DNA from 4 places in the Kluyvera sp. 1366 genome. Region 3 is predicted to be linked to each of the others. Evidence: predicted binding sites of a transcription regulator. Region 3 holds the regulator's gene; each other region holds the start of a gene.
The links. Region 3 encodes CRP, which controls carbon source genes, mostly activating them, when cyclic AMP is high. Its sites were predicted from a motif close to ATGTGANNNNNNTCACAT; they were not measured.
Positions count from the first base shown of each region.

Region 1: a site for CRP is predicted at 1,762-1,779, ahead of aaeR (HTH-type transcriptional activator AaeR). Genes of this name have one in related genera too.
Region 2: a site for CRP is predicted at 1,811-1,828, ahead of deoC (deoxyribose-phosphate aldolase). Genes of this name have one in related genera too.
Region 4: a site for CRP is predicted at 1,292-1,309, ahead of ACVLVH_RS08155 (NupC/NupG family nucleoside CNT transporter). Genes of this name have one in related genera too.

Region 1 is NZ_JBTRDW010000007.1:26,925-30,048, reverse strand. It holds gene aaeB (p-hydroxybenzoic acid efflux pump subunit AaeB) at 1-383, opposite strand, end outside; gene aaeA (p-hydroxybenzoic acid efflux pump subunit AaeA) at 395-1,324, opposite strand; gene aaeX (p-hydroxybenzoic acid efflux pump operon protein AaeX) at 1,335-1,538, opposite strand; gene aaeR (HTH-type transcriptional activator AaeR) at 1,797-2,714, shown strand; gene tldD (metalloprotease TldD) at 2,756-3,124, opposite strand, start outside.
Region 2 is NZ_JBTRDW010000007.1:276,919-280,042, forward strand. It holds gene ACVLVH_RS17610 (patatin-like phospholipase family protein) at 1-891, shown strand, start outside; gene ACVLVH_RS17615 (TatD family hydrolase) at 888-1,667, shown strand; gene deoC (deoxyribose-phosphate aldolase) at 1,959-2,738, shown strand; gene deoA (thymidine phosphorylase) at 2,803-3,124, shown strand, end outside.
Region 3 is NZ_JBTRDW010000010.1:45,979-49,102, reverse strand. It holds gene ACVLVH_RS20560 (YccS/YhfK family putative transporter) at 1-1,264, opposite strand, end outside; gene crp (cAMP-activated global transcriptional regulator CRP) at 1,323-1,955, opposite strand; gene ACVLVH_RS20550 (OsmC family protein) at 2,261-2,665, shown strand; gene ACVLVH_RS20545 (phosphoribulokinase) at 2,727-3,124, opposite strand, start outside.
Region 4 is NZ_JBTRDW010000003.1:293,774-296,897, forward strand. It holds gene ACVLVH_RS08150 (Nramp family divalent metal transporter) at 1-1,004, opposite strand, end outside; gene ACVLVH_RS08155 (NupC/NupG family nucleoside CNT transporter) at 1,374-2,564, shown strand; gene ACVLVH_RS08160 (LLM class flavin-dependent oxidoreductase) at 2,757-3,124, shown strand, end outside.

The sequences.
Region 1 (3,124 bases), on a different contig from region 3:
GTCACCACGATGATCAGCGCAGTGTAACCGGCAAGGCCCAACGCATAGGAGTTCTCGACTTTGATCAGCGAAGAGAGCCACACGCACATGCCGGCCCACATACAGCACAGCAGCAGCATCACCACCGGCGCGCGCACCGTGGCAATCATGATGGTGAGCGCGGCGATACAGCCAATAAAAGTACCGATGATGCGCAGAATGCCGCGATAGCGCAGCGCGCCAGAATAGGGATCGCCCCCCGCAGCAAAGGCGGTACCACCGGCCACGATGCCGGCGGTCATCACCGCCCAACGCGGCGTTTCCAGATTGAAGTGAAAGCCAATCATCAACGCCGCAACCAGCGCGAAGGTGAGCTTCACCGGGAAACGCAAAAACTCAATCATATCGCCCTCGCTTAACCAAACTCACGCAGGCGATTGAACAACTGTGCCAGCGGCGAGACTTTGGTTTCGCGATCCTGCGCACCGGTAATCACCACCGTCGCCGTGGTCCCCGCCGGGAAGCGGTTGCCCGGTTGCTCGTCGAGACGAATACGCACCGGCACACGCTGCGCCAGACGCACCCACTCCAGATTCGAGTCGATGGTCGCCATGCCTTTGCTGTCGCTGGTGCTGCTGCTGTTGGTTACGCCCGCCGCGATGCTGTCAACGGTGCCACGCAGTACCGCGTTGCTCCCCAACGGGGTAATTTGTGCGCGGAAGCCCGGACGCACGCCATCCAGCTTGGTCTCTTCCATATAGGCCAGCACATAGAAGGAGTGCTGTTGCACCAGCGCCACGGCTACCGAGCCGCGCGTGATAAATTCGCCCTGATAGACATTGAGGTTGGTGACCCAGCCGTCAGATGGCGCTTTGATAGTGGTGCGATCGAGGTCAATCACCGCCAGGTCGCGCGTGGCCACAGACTTCGCCAGCTGATGCTCGCTGGTTTGCAGATCGTTATTGGATTGCTCAATCGCTTCACGCGACATGGCGCTGGTCCCCAACTGATTGCGGCGACTGGCTTCACGGCGTTTTTCACTCACCAAAGCCTGGTAATACTCGACATCCGCCTGGGCTTCGTCCAGCGCTTTTTGGTAGCGCGGACGATCAACCACAAACAGCGTGTCGCCTTTTTTCACCAGCTGGTTGTCGTGCACCGGCACGTCAGTGATGATGCCGGTGACGTCAGGCGAGATCGCCACCACATCGGCAGAGAATTTGGCATCACGCGTCCACGGTGATTCGGTGTAGAACACCCAGGCGCGGAAGATGATCACGATGGCGATGACAACCAGCAGGAGTGTAATCGCGTATCGCGCGATTTTTCTTATTAGCGCTTTCACTTAAAAAACCTCAGACGAATAAACGGGATACAAGGTAAAACACGCAGCAATATAGCGCAGTGTTAAACAGTGCCGGATGCCAAACTAGATCGTAGATCCCGCTAGGCGTTAGCACGCGTTTCACCAGCCAGAACAGCGCCAGTGAAACCAGTAGTTCAATGAAGATGGGCGGAAAACTCAGCCCGAATACGACAAATACCGGAAGCACACTCATTTCGGATCCTTAGTTCGACCTTGCCGGATTGCACCGATACCTGCCCACGTGCCGTGTAGCACGTTGGGTTTACGATCAGGGGATGACGGATAAACTGATGGCAACATTCAGGCCGCGTTGAGCTAATCATAGCGTATCATCGGGCTAACACAGCCGTGTTCAGGTGCAGTGAAGAGACCCAGCGCGCGTATAGTAACGCGCTTGACTATACGTTTTCTACATATTGTGAGCTAAATCACTTTTTAGCCAGAGTAAACAATGGATCGACTTAAAAGCATGTCCATTTTCGCCAAAGTGGTTGAATTAGGTTCATTTACCGCCGCGGCGCGCCAGCTACAGCTTAGCGTTTCGTCTATCAGCCAGATTGTCGCCAAACTGGAAGATGAGTTACAGGTTAAATTGCTTAATCGCAGCACGCGCAGCATTGGCCTGACTGAGGCCGGAAAGATCTATTTTCAGGGCTGTCGCCGCATGCTGGCGGAGGCGTCGCAGGTACACGAGCAGCTGTACGCCTTTAACAACACGCCGATCGGTATTCTACGGATCGGCTGCTCATCGACGATGGCGCAGAATGTGTTATCAGCGATGACCAGCGAAATGTTACGCGAATATCCGGGTTTGGGCGTCAATCTGGTGACGGGCATTCCTGCCCCCGATTTGATCGCCAACGGGTTGGATTTGGTGGTGCGCGTGGGCGCGCTGCAGGATTCGAACTTGTTCTCGCGTCGGCTGGGTGCAATGCCGATGGTGGTGTGCGCGGCGAAGAGCTATCTGGCGCAGCATGGCACGCCGGAAAAACCCAGCGAGATCGATAATTTTTCGTGGCTGGAATATAGCGTGCGGCCGGATAACACTTTTGAACTGGTTGCGCCGGAAGGATTGGTTACCCGCCTTACGCCACAGGGCCGTTTCGTCACCAACGATTCGCAGACGCTGATCCGCTGGCTGAAAGCAGGTTGCGGTATCGCCTATGTGCCGTTGATGTGGGTGATTGATGAGATCAATGCGGGGGAGATCGATATTCTGTTCCCGCAATATCACTCGGAGCCGCGCCCGGTCTATGCGCTCTATACTGAGAAAGACAAGCTGCCGCTGAAAGTGCAGGTGTGCATTGATTATCTGACCGAGTATTTCAGGCAGGTAGCGCAGCAGTATCAGCAGCATCGGAAAGGTTGAGGGCAGATGTTCAGGTCGCTATACATGGCGACCTGACAACGTTAGGCGGTACCACCTACGGTGATTTTATCCAGCTTCAGCGTTGGCTGCCCCACGCCAACCGGCACGCTTTGTCCCTCTTTACCGCATACGCCGACGCCTTTATCCAGCGCCAGATCGTTGCCGACCATCGAGATCTGCTGCATCGCTTCGATGCCGGAGCCAATCAGCGTGGCGCCTTTTACGGGCGTCGTTACTTTGCCGTTCTCGATCAGATAAGCTTCTGAGGTGGAGAACACGAACTTGCCGGACGTGATATCAACCTGGCCGCCGCCGAAGTTTGGCGCGTAAATGCCGTACTCCACGCTTTCAATGATATCTTGCGGCGTCGATTTGCCTGCCAGCATGTAAGTATTGGTCATGCGCGGCAT
Region 2 (3,124 bases), on a different contig from region 3:
CAACTGTTACTCGGCACCTCGGCCGGGGCGCAAAACCTGTCGGCATTTGTCTGTGGCCAGCCTGGCTACGCGCGACGCGTGATCTCCCGTTACACCACCAGCAAACTGTTCTTTGATCCGCTACGATTCGTGCGCGGCGGGCACCTTATCGATCTCGATTGGCTGATCGATATCACCAAACAGGAATTCCCGCTGGCGCTCAACACCGCCGAAGGGCTGTTTGCCAAAGGCAGCGAATTCTATATGTGCGCCTGCCGCAGCGATGATTACCGCGCCGAGTACTTCAACCCGATCAGCACCAACTGGCACGACATCCTAAAAGCGTCCAGCGCGATCCCCGGTTTTTACCGCAGCGGCGTGCAGATGGATGGCGTGAGCTATCTTGACGGCGGCATCAGTGATGCCATTCCGGTACGAGAAGCTGCGCGCCGTGGCGCGGATACCATTGTGGTGATCCGCACCGTGCCGTCGCAGGTGTCCTACACGCCGAAGTGGTTTAAACGCATGGAGCGCTTTTTGTCCGACAGCGCATTGCAGCCGATGATCAACATCCTGCATCAGCATGAAGAGAGCTATCGCGAGATTCAGCAGTTCATCGAGCAGCCGCCGGATAATCTGCGCATCATCGAAATCTGTCCGCCGAAACCGCTGGCGAGCATGGCGCTTGGCAGCCGCTTGTCATCGCTGAATCAGGATTACCATTTAGGCCGACGCAGCGGGCGCTATTTCCTCGCCACGCTTGGTCAATGGTTGAGTGATGCTGAGCCGCTGGTGCGTTCAACCACGGTTACGCCGCCGGCAGCGGTGGCGAATGCGCCCGACAATCGCCCACTGATTACGCCCGCGCTGGCGGAAAACGATGCCGATTTTGATAAAGGTTCGCTGGCATGAAGTTTATCGACACGCATTGCCACTTCGATTTTCCGCCGTTCGTTGATGATGCGCACGCCAGCATTGCACGCGCTGCGCAGGCCGGGGTGGAACGCATCATTGTACCGAGCGTGGATGCCAGCCGTTTCGCGCTTGTGACGCAACTGGCTCAGCAGCATCCGGCGCTGTATGCCGCGCTGGGCCTGCATCCAATCAATATTGCTGAGCATCAGGAAGATGCGCACCTTGATGAATTAGCGCGCTGGCTGAAAAAGCCGGATAGCAAGCGTGTGGCGATCGGCGAGATCGGCCTCGATCTCTATATGGACGATGCGCAATTTGCCAAACAGACGCGGCTGCTCGATAAGCAGCTCAAGCTGGCGAAGCAGTATGATCTGCCAGTGATTCTGCACTCGCGCCGCACCCACGATCAATTAGCGCTGCATTTACGTCGTCACGATCTGCCGCGTCGCGGCGTGGTTCACGGTTTTGCGGGCAGCCAGCAGCAGGCGGAGCGCTTTATTCAGCTTGGCTATGCCATTGGCGTTGGCGGCACCATCACCTATGAACGCGCCAGTAAAACCCGCAACACCATCGCCAACCTGCCGCTCAAGGCGTTATTACTGGAAACCGACGCGCCCGATATGCCGCTGCACGGTTTTCAGGGCCAGCCCAATCGTCCGGAGCGGGCGCGCAACGTGTTTGACGTGCTGTGTCAGTTACGCAGCGAATCCCCTGAAGCGATCGCCGATGCGCTGTGGCATAACAGCCAGCAGCTGTTCGCCTTGCCTGCCTGATTCTCACCCGACAGATTCTGCATTTACGCTGCCTTACGCCTGATTAGCTACATTGATAAAGCTGAGAGTACACTTTTGCGTCCATTTTTGTGATAATAATAACAATGGCCATCACGGCGCATTCCCGCTTGGTTAGCAATTATTTGTGATAATCATCACTAAATGATTGTATTTAAATGACAGGTTTTCTTTTTCGTGTGACGTGAAGCGCAATTCATTGTCACGGTAGTTGTTAGAATTATCACATTCCCCGGTGGGTTGTGCCCGCCGATCTGAATTTTGGAGAGCATCATGACCGACCTGAAAGCAGCAGCACAGCGCGCATTGCAACTGATGGATTTAACCACCCTGAACGAAGACGACACCGACGAGAAGGTGATCGCGCTGTGCCGTCAGGCGAAATCCCCAGCCGGTAACACCGCTGCCATCTGCATCTATCCGCGTTTCATCCCGGCAGCGCGTAAAGCGCTGCGCGAGCAGGGCACGCCGGAAATCCGCATCGCCACCGTCACCAACTTCCCGCACGGCAACGATGACGTTGAGATCGCGCTGGCCGAAACTCGCGCGGCCATCGCCTACGGCGCTGACGAAGTGGATGTGGTGTTCCCGTATCGTGCGCTGATAGCCGGTAACCGTGATATCGGTTTCGAGCTGGTGAAAGCCTGTAAAGAAGCCTGCGCGGCGGCGAACGTGCTGCTGAAAGTGATCATCGAAAGCGGCGAGCTGAAAGACGAAGCGCTGATTCGTGCCGCTTCGGAAATCGCTATCGATGCGGGTGCCGATTTCATCAAAACCTCCACCGGTAAAGTGCCGGTCAACGCGACGCCAGAAGTGGCGGCGATCATGATGCAAGTGATCCGCGACAAAGGCGTGAAGCAGCAGGTTGGTTTCAAACCGGCGGGCGGCGTGCGCACTGCGGAAGACGCGGCGCTCTATCTGCAACTGGCGGACGACATTCTGGGTGAAGGCTGGGCGGATGCGCGTCATTTCCGCTTCGGTGCCTCCAGCCTGCTGGCAAGCCTGCTGAATACGCTGGGCCACGAAACCGCGACCAGCAAAGCCGGTTATTAAGTTCACATCATTCTTTGTAGGGTCGCCATTTATGGTGACCTCTTTTTTATTCCGGGAGGCCATTGTGTTCCTGCCACAAGAAATTATTCGTAAAAAACGCGACGGCCAGGCGCTGAGTGAAGCTGAGATTCGCTTCTTCATCAACGGCGTGCGCGACAACAGCGTTTCGGAAGGTCAAATTGCCGCATTGGCGATGACCATCTATTTCCATGATATGACGCTCGACGAGCGCGTGGCGCTGACTATGGCGATGCGCGACTCCGGCACGGTGCTGAACTGGAAATCGCTGAATCTCAACGGCCCGATTGTTGATAAACACTCCACCGGCGGCGTTGGCGATGTCACTTCGCTGATGCTCGGCCCAATGGTAGCGGCGTGCGGCGGTT
Region 3 (3,124 bases):
ATCCGGCGAAAGTACCCAGCGCACGGTGCTGAATACGCACGCGCGTGGCGTTGTAACCGTTCTGGCTGACGAACATGATGGTCATCAGAATCCAGTAAGGTTTGGGGATGTTAAAGAACAGCGCCAGCGAGCTGCCAAACATCAGCATCACAGCGAAGCGGGCTGCGGTGCGTAACGCGGTGGATTTGAATGACAGATAACTGCGCAGCGCCGGCAACAGCGGCAAACGGCGCTGGCGATCGGCCATCAGGTCACGCGTGTAGAGCGGCTTCTGCGTACGCAACACGCGGGCGATGCGACTGAAGTGATACAGGCAGAAGTTGCCGACCGGATTATCCGGATGCTGGCGTGCAATTTTCTCCAGCGCGCCGAGCTGTTTCTCCATGTGAAAACGGTCCGGCAGCTGATGGTAGAGAATCGCATCCGCCAGCACGCGCAGCCGCGCCGAGATAATCTTGGCGTTCCAGCGAATCACCGCTTCGGCGTGGCTCTCCTCAACCAGCTTCTGCACCTCTTCGGGCTGATGCAAACTCACGGAGATGTGTTCCTGTAAATCCAGCGCCACCTGGAAAGCGCGCGTCAGGCGTTTGTGGCTGTTATCGCGGCTCGCCGACAGCATATGCATTTGCTGATAACAGGTGGTAATGAGGTCGACCGCCTTTTGCTGGCGCGCCAGCAGCGGCGGCAGCGCTTTCTCCGGATCGGTCAGCTGCGTCAGTAAGGTGTATTTGGCATCGCAGTAATCCGCCAGCTCGCGGAACAGCAGGCTGAGCGATTCGCGCATCGGCTGCTCTTTCCACAGCCAGAACCAGAACCAGTTGAACAAGCCGTACCACAGCGTGCCGCCAATATAGAGCAGCGGCGGCACCCATATCGGCATGCGTCCCACTAAGCTGAGCGTAAAGATGGCGGCGATGAGTGTGGCGGGCAGCAGGCGCGCGTGCAGCGGGCCGATTTCGCCGGTTACGCCAATCAGCAGCGGCAGCGCCAGTAAAATCAGCGGCAGCGGTATCTGGTAAGCGGTGAGGATTTGCATCAGGAAACTGCCGGTGGCAAACAGCGAACCACCCACAATCAGGCGTTTGAAGAAGCGTTTGTGCGGCGTATCCAGTCCCGCCATGTTGCAGCAGGCGGGCACTAACGAGAACAGCAGACCTTTTTGCAGATCGCCAAACAGCCAACCGAGAGCCACAGGCAGGCACAGCACCAGCGTTTGCCGCAGCGCATAGTTAACTTCGGGATGATAGATGATTCGGCGCCACATCAGCTCATCGCAAATAGAAACGGCGCGATGTTGCCATCACGCCGTGGGTGAGAAGAAATTAGCGGGTGCCGTAAACGACGATGGTTTTACCGTGTGCGGAGATCAGGTTCTGATCTTCCAGCATTTTCAGGATACGACCCACGGTTTCGCGTGAGCAGCCCACGATCTGACCAATCTCCTGACGGGTGATTTTGATTTGCATCCCGTCTGGGTGAGTCATCGCATCTGGCTGTTTGGCCAGATTTAGCAGCGTTTGCGCAATACGTCCGGTGACATCGAGGAAGGCAAGGTTGCCCACTTTCTCAGATGTCACTTGCAGACGACGCGCCATTTGCGACGAAAGTCGCATTAAAATATCCGGGTTTACCTGAATCAGCTGACGGAATTTTTTGTATGAAATTTCAGCCACTTCGCAGGCAGACTTCGCACGCACCCAAGCACTGCGTTCCTGGCCTTCTTCGAAAAGACCGAGTTCGCCGATGAAATCCCCCTGATTGAGGTAGGAGAGAATCATCTCTTTGCCTTCTTCATCTTTAATCAGTACCGCTACGGAACCTTTTACGATGTAGTACAGCGTTTCCGCTTTCTCACCCTGATGGATGAGCGTGCTTTTGGATGGATATTTGTGAATATGGCAATGGGACAGGAACCATTCGAGTGTAGGGTCTGTTTGCGGTTTGCCGAGAACCATTCGCTATTATCCTCTGTTGTAATCGTGCCCAAAACACAGGGGGCATTTTTTCCCTGTCAGGCGGTTTAATCGTCGAGCGTTTCCAGTAAAGGAAAAATTATTCCGGGTGGACTCTTAAGCTACGCTTTTGATTCTTCCGGCCTTCGTCTGTGATGACGAAAATATTTTCAGCACTGTTTGTAGCACAGCTTTTGCGAGCTGTCTTGTGTTGTCTCGCTTCAGCAGAAGGGGGATTACTCTGGATTGCTGTTTGTCAGGTGAAAGCGTACTCTGGCGGCAAAACCGCCGCTTCAGGAGAAAGAATCATGCAGGCACGAGTGAAATGGGTGGAAGGTCTTACCTTTCTCGGAGAATCCTCATCCGGCCATCAGGTATTGATGGATGGTAATTCCGGTGATAAAGCGCCAAGTCCAATGGAAATGGTGCTGATGGCCGCGGGCGGCTGTAGTGCTATTGATGTGGTGTCGATCCTGCAAAAAGGGCGCAGCGATGTGGCCGATTGCGAAGTGAAGCTCACATCGGAACGCCGTGAAGAAGCGCCACGCATTTTTACCCACATCAACCTGCATTTTATCGTTAGCGGTAAAGCGTTGAGCGATAAGGCCGTTTCGCGTGCGGTTGATCTGTCAGCGGAAAAATATTGTTCGGTAGCGATCATGCTGGGTAAAGGCGTGGAAATTACCCACAGCTATGAAGTGATCGAGTTATAACTCGGATTGTAGCGGCGCAATTTATTGCGCAATAAATTGCGCCGCTACGGAATGACTTCGCTTATTCAATCCGCTTCCCTTCAATCAGTCGCTGTACCAGCGGCAGCATAATCAGCTCCATCGCCAATCCCATTTTGCCACCCGGCACCACCAGCGTATTGATGTGGGAAATAAACGATCCCTGAATCATCGCCAGCAGATAGGGGAACGCGATGCCTTCCAGACCACGGAAATGAATCACCACAAAGCTTTCGTCGAGCGACGGAATTTCGCGTGCGGCAAACGGGTTTGAGGTATCAACGGTCGGCACGCGCTGGAAGTTAATGTGGGTGCGCGAGAACTGTGGCGTGATGAAGTTAATGTAATCCTCCATTGACCGTACCACCGAATCCATCACCGCTTCGCGTGAATGGCCGCGCTCGCTGGTGTCACGCACCAGCTTCTGAATCCACTCAAGGT
Region 4 (3,124 bases), on a different contig from region 3:
GAGGGCAACATGGTGATAGTGCGGCGGAACCACAGCGGAATGTGGAAACGGATAAAGCCCTGCATCACCACTTGTCCCGCCAGCGTGCCAACCACGGTTGAGGAGAGACCAGCAGCCACCAGACTCAAACCGAACACAATCGCTGCCGCTTCACCCAACAGCGGTTGCAGCGTTAAGTATGCCTGATCGAGATCGACGATGCTGGAGTGACCGCTAAAGTGAAATGCCGCAGCGGCGGTGGCCATCATCGCCAGATTCACAAAGCCAGCGATGGTCATGGCGATAGCCACATCCAGCTTGGTTGAACTGTAACGTTGCGCCTTGCTGCCTTTATTGCCGTGCTGCGTCAGCGCCGAGTGCAGATAAATCACGTGCGGCATAATGGTGGCGCCTAACACACCAGCTGCGAGGAATACCGCATCCGATGTTGGCAGCGATGGCAGCGCCATGCCAACCACCAGCTCACTCACTTTAGGCTGGGAGAAAAACAGCTCCACAATATAAGCCGCCGCTACAAACAGCAGCAGACCGCCAATCACCAGTTCCAGCGGCTTCTGCCCGCGACTTTGCAGCATCAGAATCAGGTAGGTCGCGATACCGGTTAACACCGCCCCCTGCAGCAGGGAAATGCCAAGTAATAGCTTGAAGCCGAGCGCCGCGCCGATAAATTCAGCGAGATCGGTGGCCATGGCGATGATTTCCGCCTGCACCCAATAGAACCACACCGCCGGGCGCGGGAAGCGATCGCGGATGTGTTCTGCAAGATTTTTGCCGGTAGCAATGCCCAGCTTGGCGGACATCAGCTGGATCAGCATCGCCATGACGTTGGCCCACACCACCACCCATAACAGCTTGTAGCCGTAGGCGGCGCCGGCCTGAATGTTGGTCGCGAAGTTGCCGGGATCGATGTAGCCAATCGCCGCAATAAAGGCGGGGCCCAGCAGCGCGAGTTTGATCTTTCTGGCTCCGCGAGCGGCGCGCTCGGCGGTGCGGCTTTCTAGCATAGTTTTACCCTGTCCTAATGCTTGTTGACCTGTTCAGATTAAGGGTCATTCAAGGCAGATGAAATTTGGTTATAGTTATTGTAGTAATAGATGGTGCTATAAAGTATAGCCATTGCTATACATTGCGGTAAAGTCAGTTCTTGCTAAAAACAAGTGCAACGCAAAAGACTCTACTCTTGGGTTATTTTATAGACAATGTTTTTGTGGATATTTCTTGTGATGAATTTGTAATAGGGTTGTGAGCGGTCAGACTTATCTGAGAAAAAACGCGATAGCGAATACTTATAATGTGGTTTTGATCTCGTTTTTAAGTAACGCGTTACATAGAATACGCAACAAAATACAACCCTCCTCAAATTTGGAGCCGACATGTCCCATGTTTTGCATTTTCTTTTAGCACTAGTGGTGGTAGCGGTGCTGGCCTTGCTGGTCAGCCACGATCGTAAAAGCATCCGTCTTCGTTATATCGTTCAACTTCTGGTAATCGAAATTCTGCTGGCCTGGTTCTTCCTGAACTCCTCCATCGGTCTCGGCTTTGTGCAGGGCTTCGCAGGATTCTTTGATCATCTGCTCAAATATGCCGCCGAAGGCACCAACTTCGTGTTTGGCAATATGAGCGAAAAAGGTCTCGCTTTCTTCTTCCTTAACGTGCTTTGCCCCATCATTTTCATCTCTGCGTTAATCGGTATTTTGCAGCATTTCCGCATCTTGCCGTGGGTGATTCGCGGCATTGGTACCGTGCTGTCCAAAGTAAACGGTATGGGCAAACTGGAATCCTTTAACGCCGTGAGTTCTCTGATTTTGGGACAGTCAGAAAACTTCATCGCTTATAAAGATATCCTTGGCAAAATGTCACAGCGCCGTATGTACACCATGGCAGCGACTGCCATGTCGACAGTTTCGATGTCGATTGTCGGCGCCTACATGACCATGCTGCAGCCAAAATATGTGGTGGCCGCGCTGGTATTGAACATGTTCAGCACCTTTATTGTGCTGTCGCTGATTAACCCGTACCGCGTGGACAGCGAAGAAGATCTGCAACTGCAGGACCTGCATAAAGGCCAGAGCTTCTTCGAAATGCTGGGCGAATACATCCTCGCCGGTTTTAAAGTTGCGATGATTGTTGCCGCAATGCTGATTGGTTTTATCGCCTTGATCACCGGTCTGAACGCGCTGTTCGACCTGATTTTCGGCATCAGCTTCCAGGGCGTGCTGGGTTATGTGTTCTATCCATTTGCGTGGGTGATGGGTGTTCCTTCACACGAAGCGCTGCAAGTAGGCAGCATCATGGCCACCAAACTGGTTTCCAACGAATTCGTGGCAATGATGGATCTGCAGAAAATCGCCGGTCAGCTGTCGCCACACTCGGAAGGTATTCTCTCGGTGTTCCTGGTCTCCTTTGCTAACTTCTCCTCTATCGGGATTGTGGCGGGCGCGATTAAAGGTCTGCACGAAGAGCAAGGTAACGTGGTTTCACGCTTCGGCCTGAAACTGCTGTACGGTTCAACGCTGGTGAGCGTGCTGTCAGCCGCTATCGCTGGTCTGGTATTGGCCTTCTGATATACGGGGCGAGCTGCGGCTCGCCCTTCTCTTCTTAATTATTTCCATCGGTTCTAATCCGCGTCGCTTCCGCTTTTCCCCCGCTATCACCCGCTTCACTGTTAAACGCAAAACCTTTGCACAATATTGAATTTCCGTTCACACCGCCTGCGCCCGTAGTTTTTCTCCATGACGTCACTTCAGGAGAACCGCATGAGCATTCAATTCCTTGGCATGATTGGCCACCGCCTCGCTTCCGAAATTATTCCGGCTAGCGGCCCGCTGTTCGATAAAGAGTACATTGCGCGTTTTGCGCGGGCGCACGAAGACGCCGGTTTTGATCGCATTCTGGTGGGCTATTGGTCGGATCAGCCGGATGGTTTTCTGGTCACCGCGCACGCGGCGGCGCACACCTCGACGCTGAAATTTTTGCTGGCGCATCGTCCCGGCTTTGTCTCGCCGACGTTAGCGGCGCGCAAACTGGCTTCGCTTGATCACCTCACCGACGGTCGCTTAGCGGTGCACATCATCAGCGGCGGCAGCGATGCTGAGCAGCGCCGCGACGGTGACTTCCTCAATAA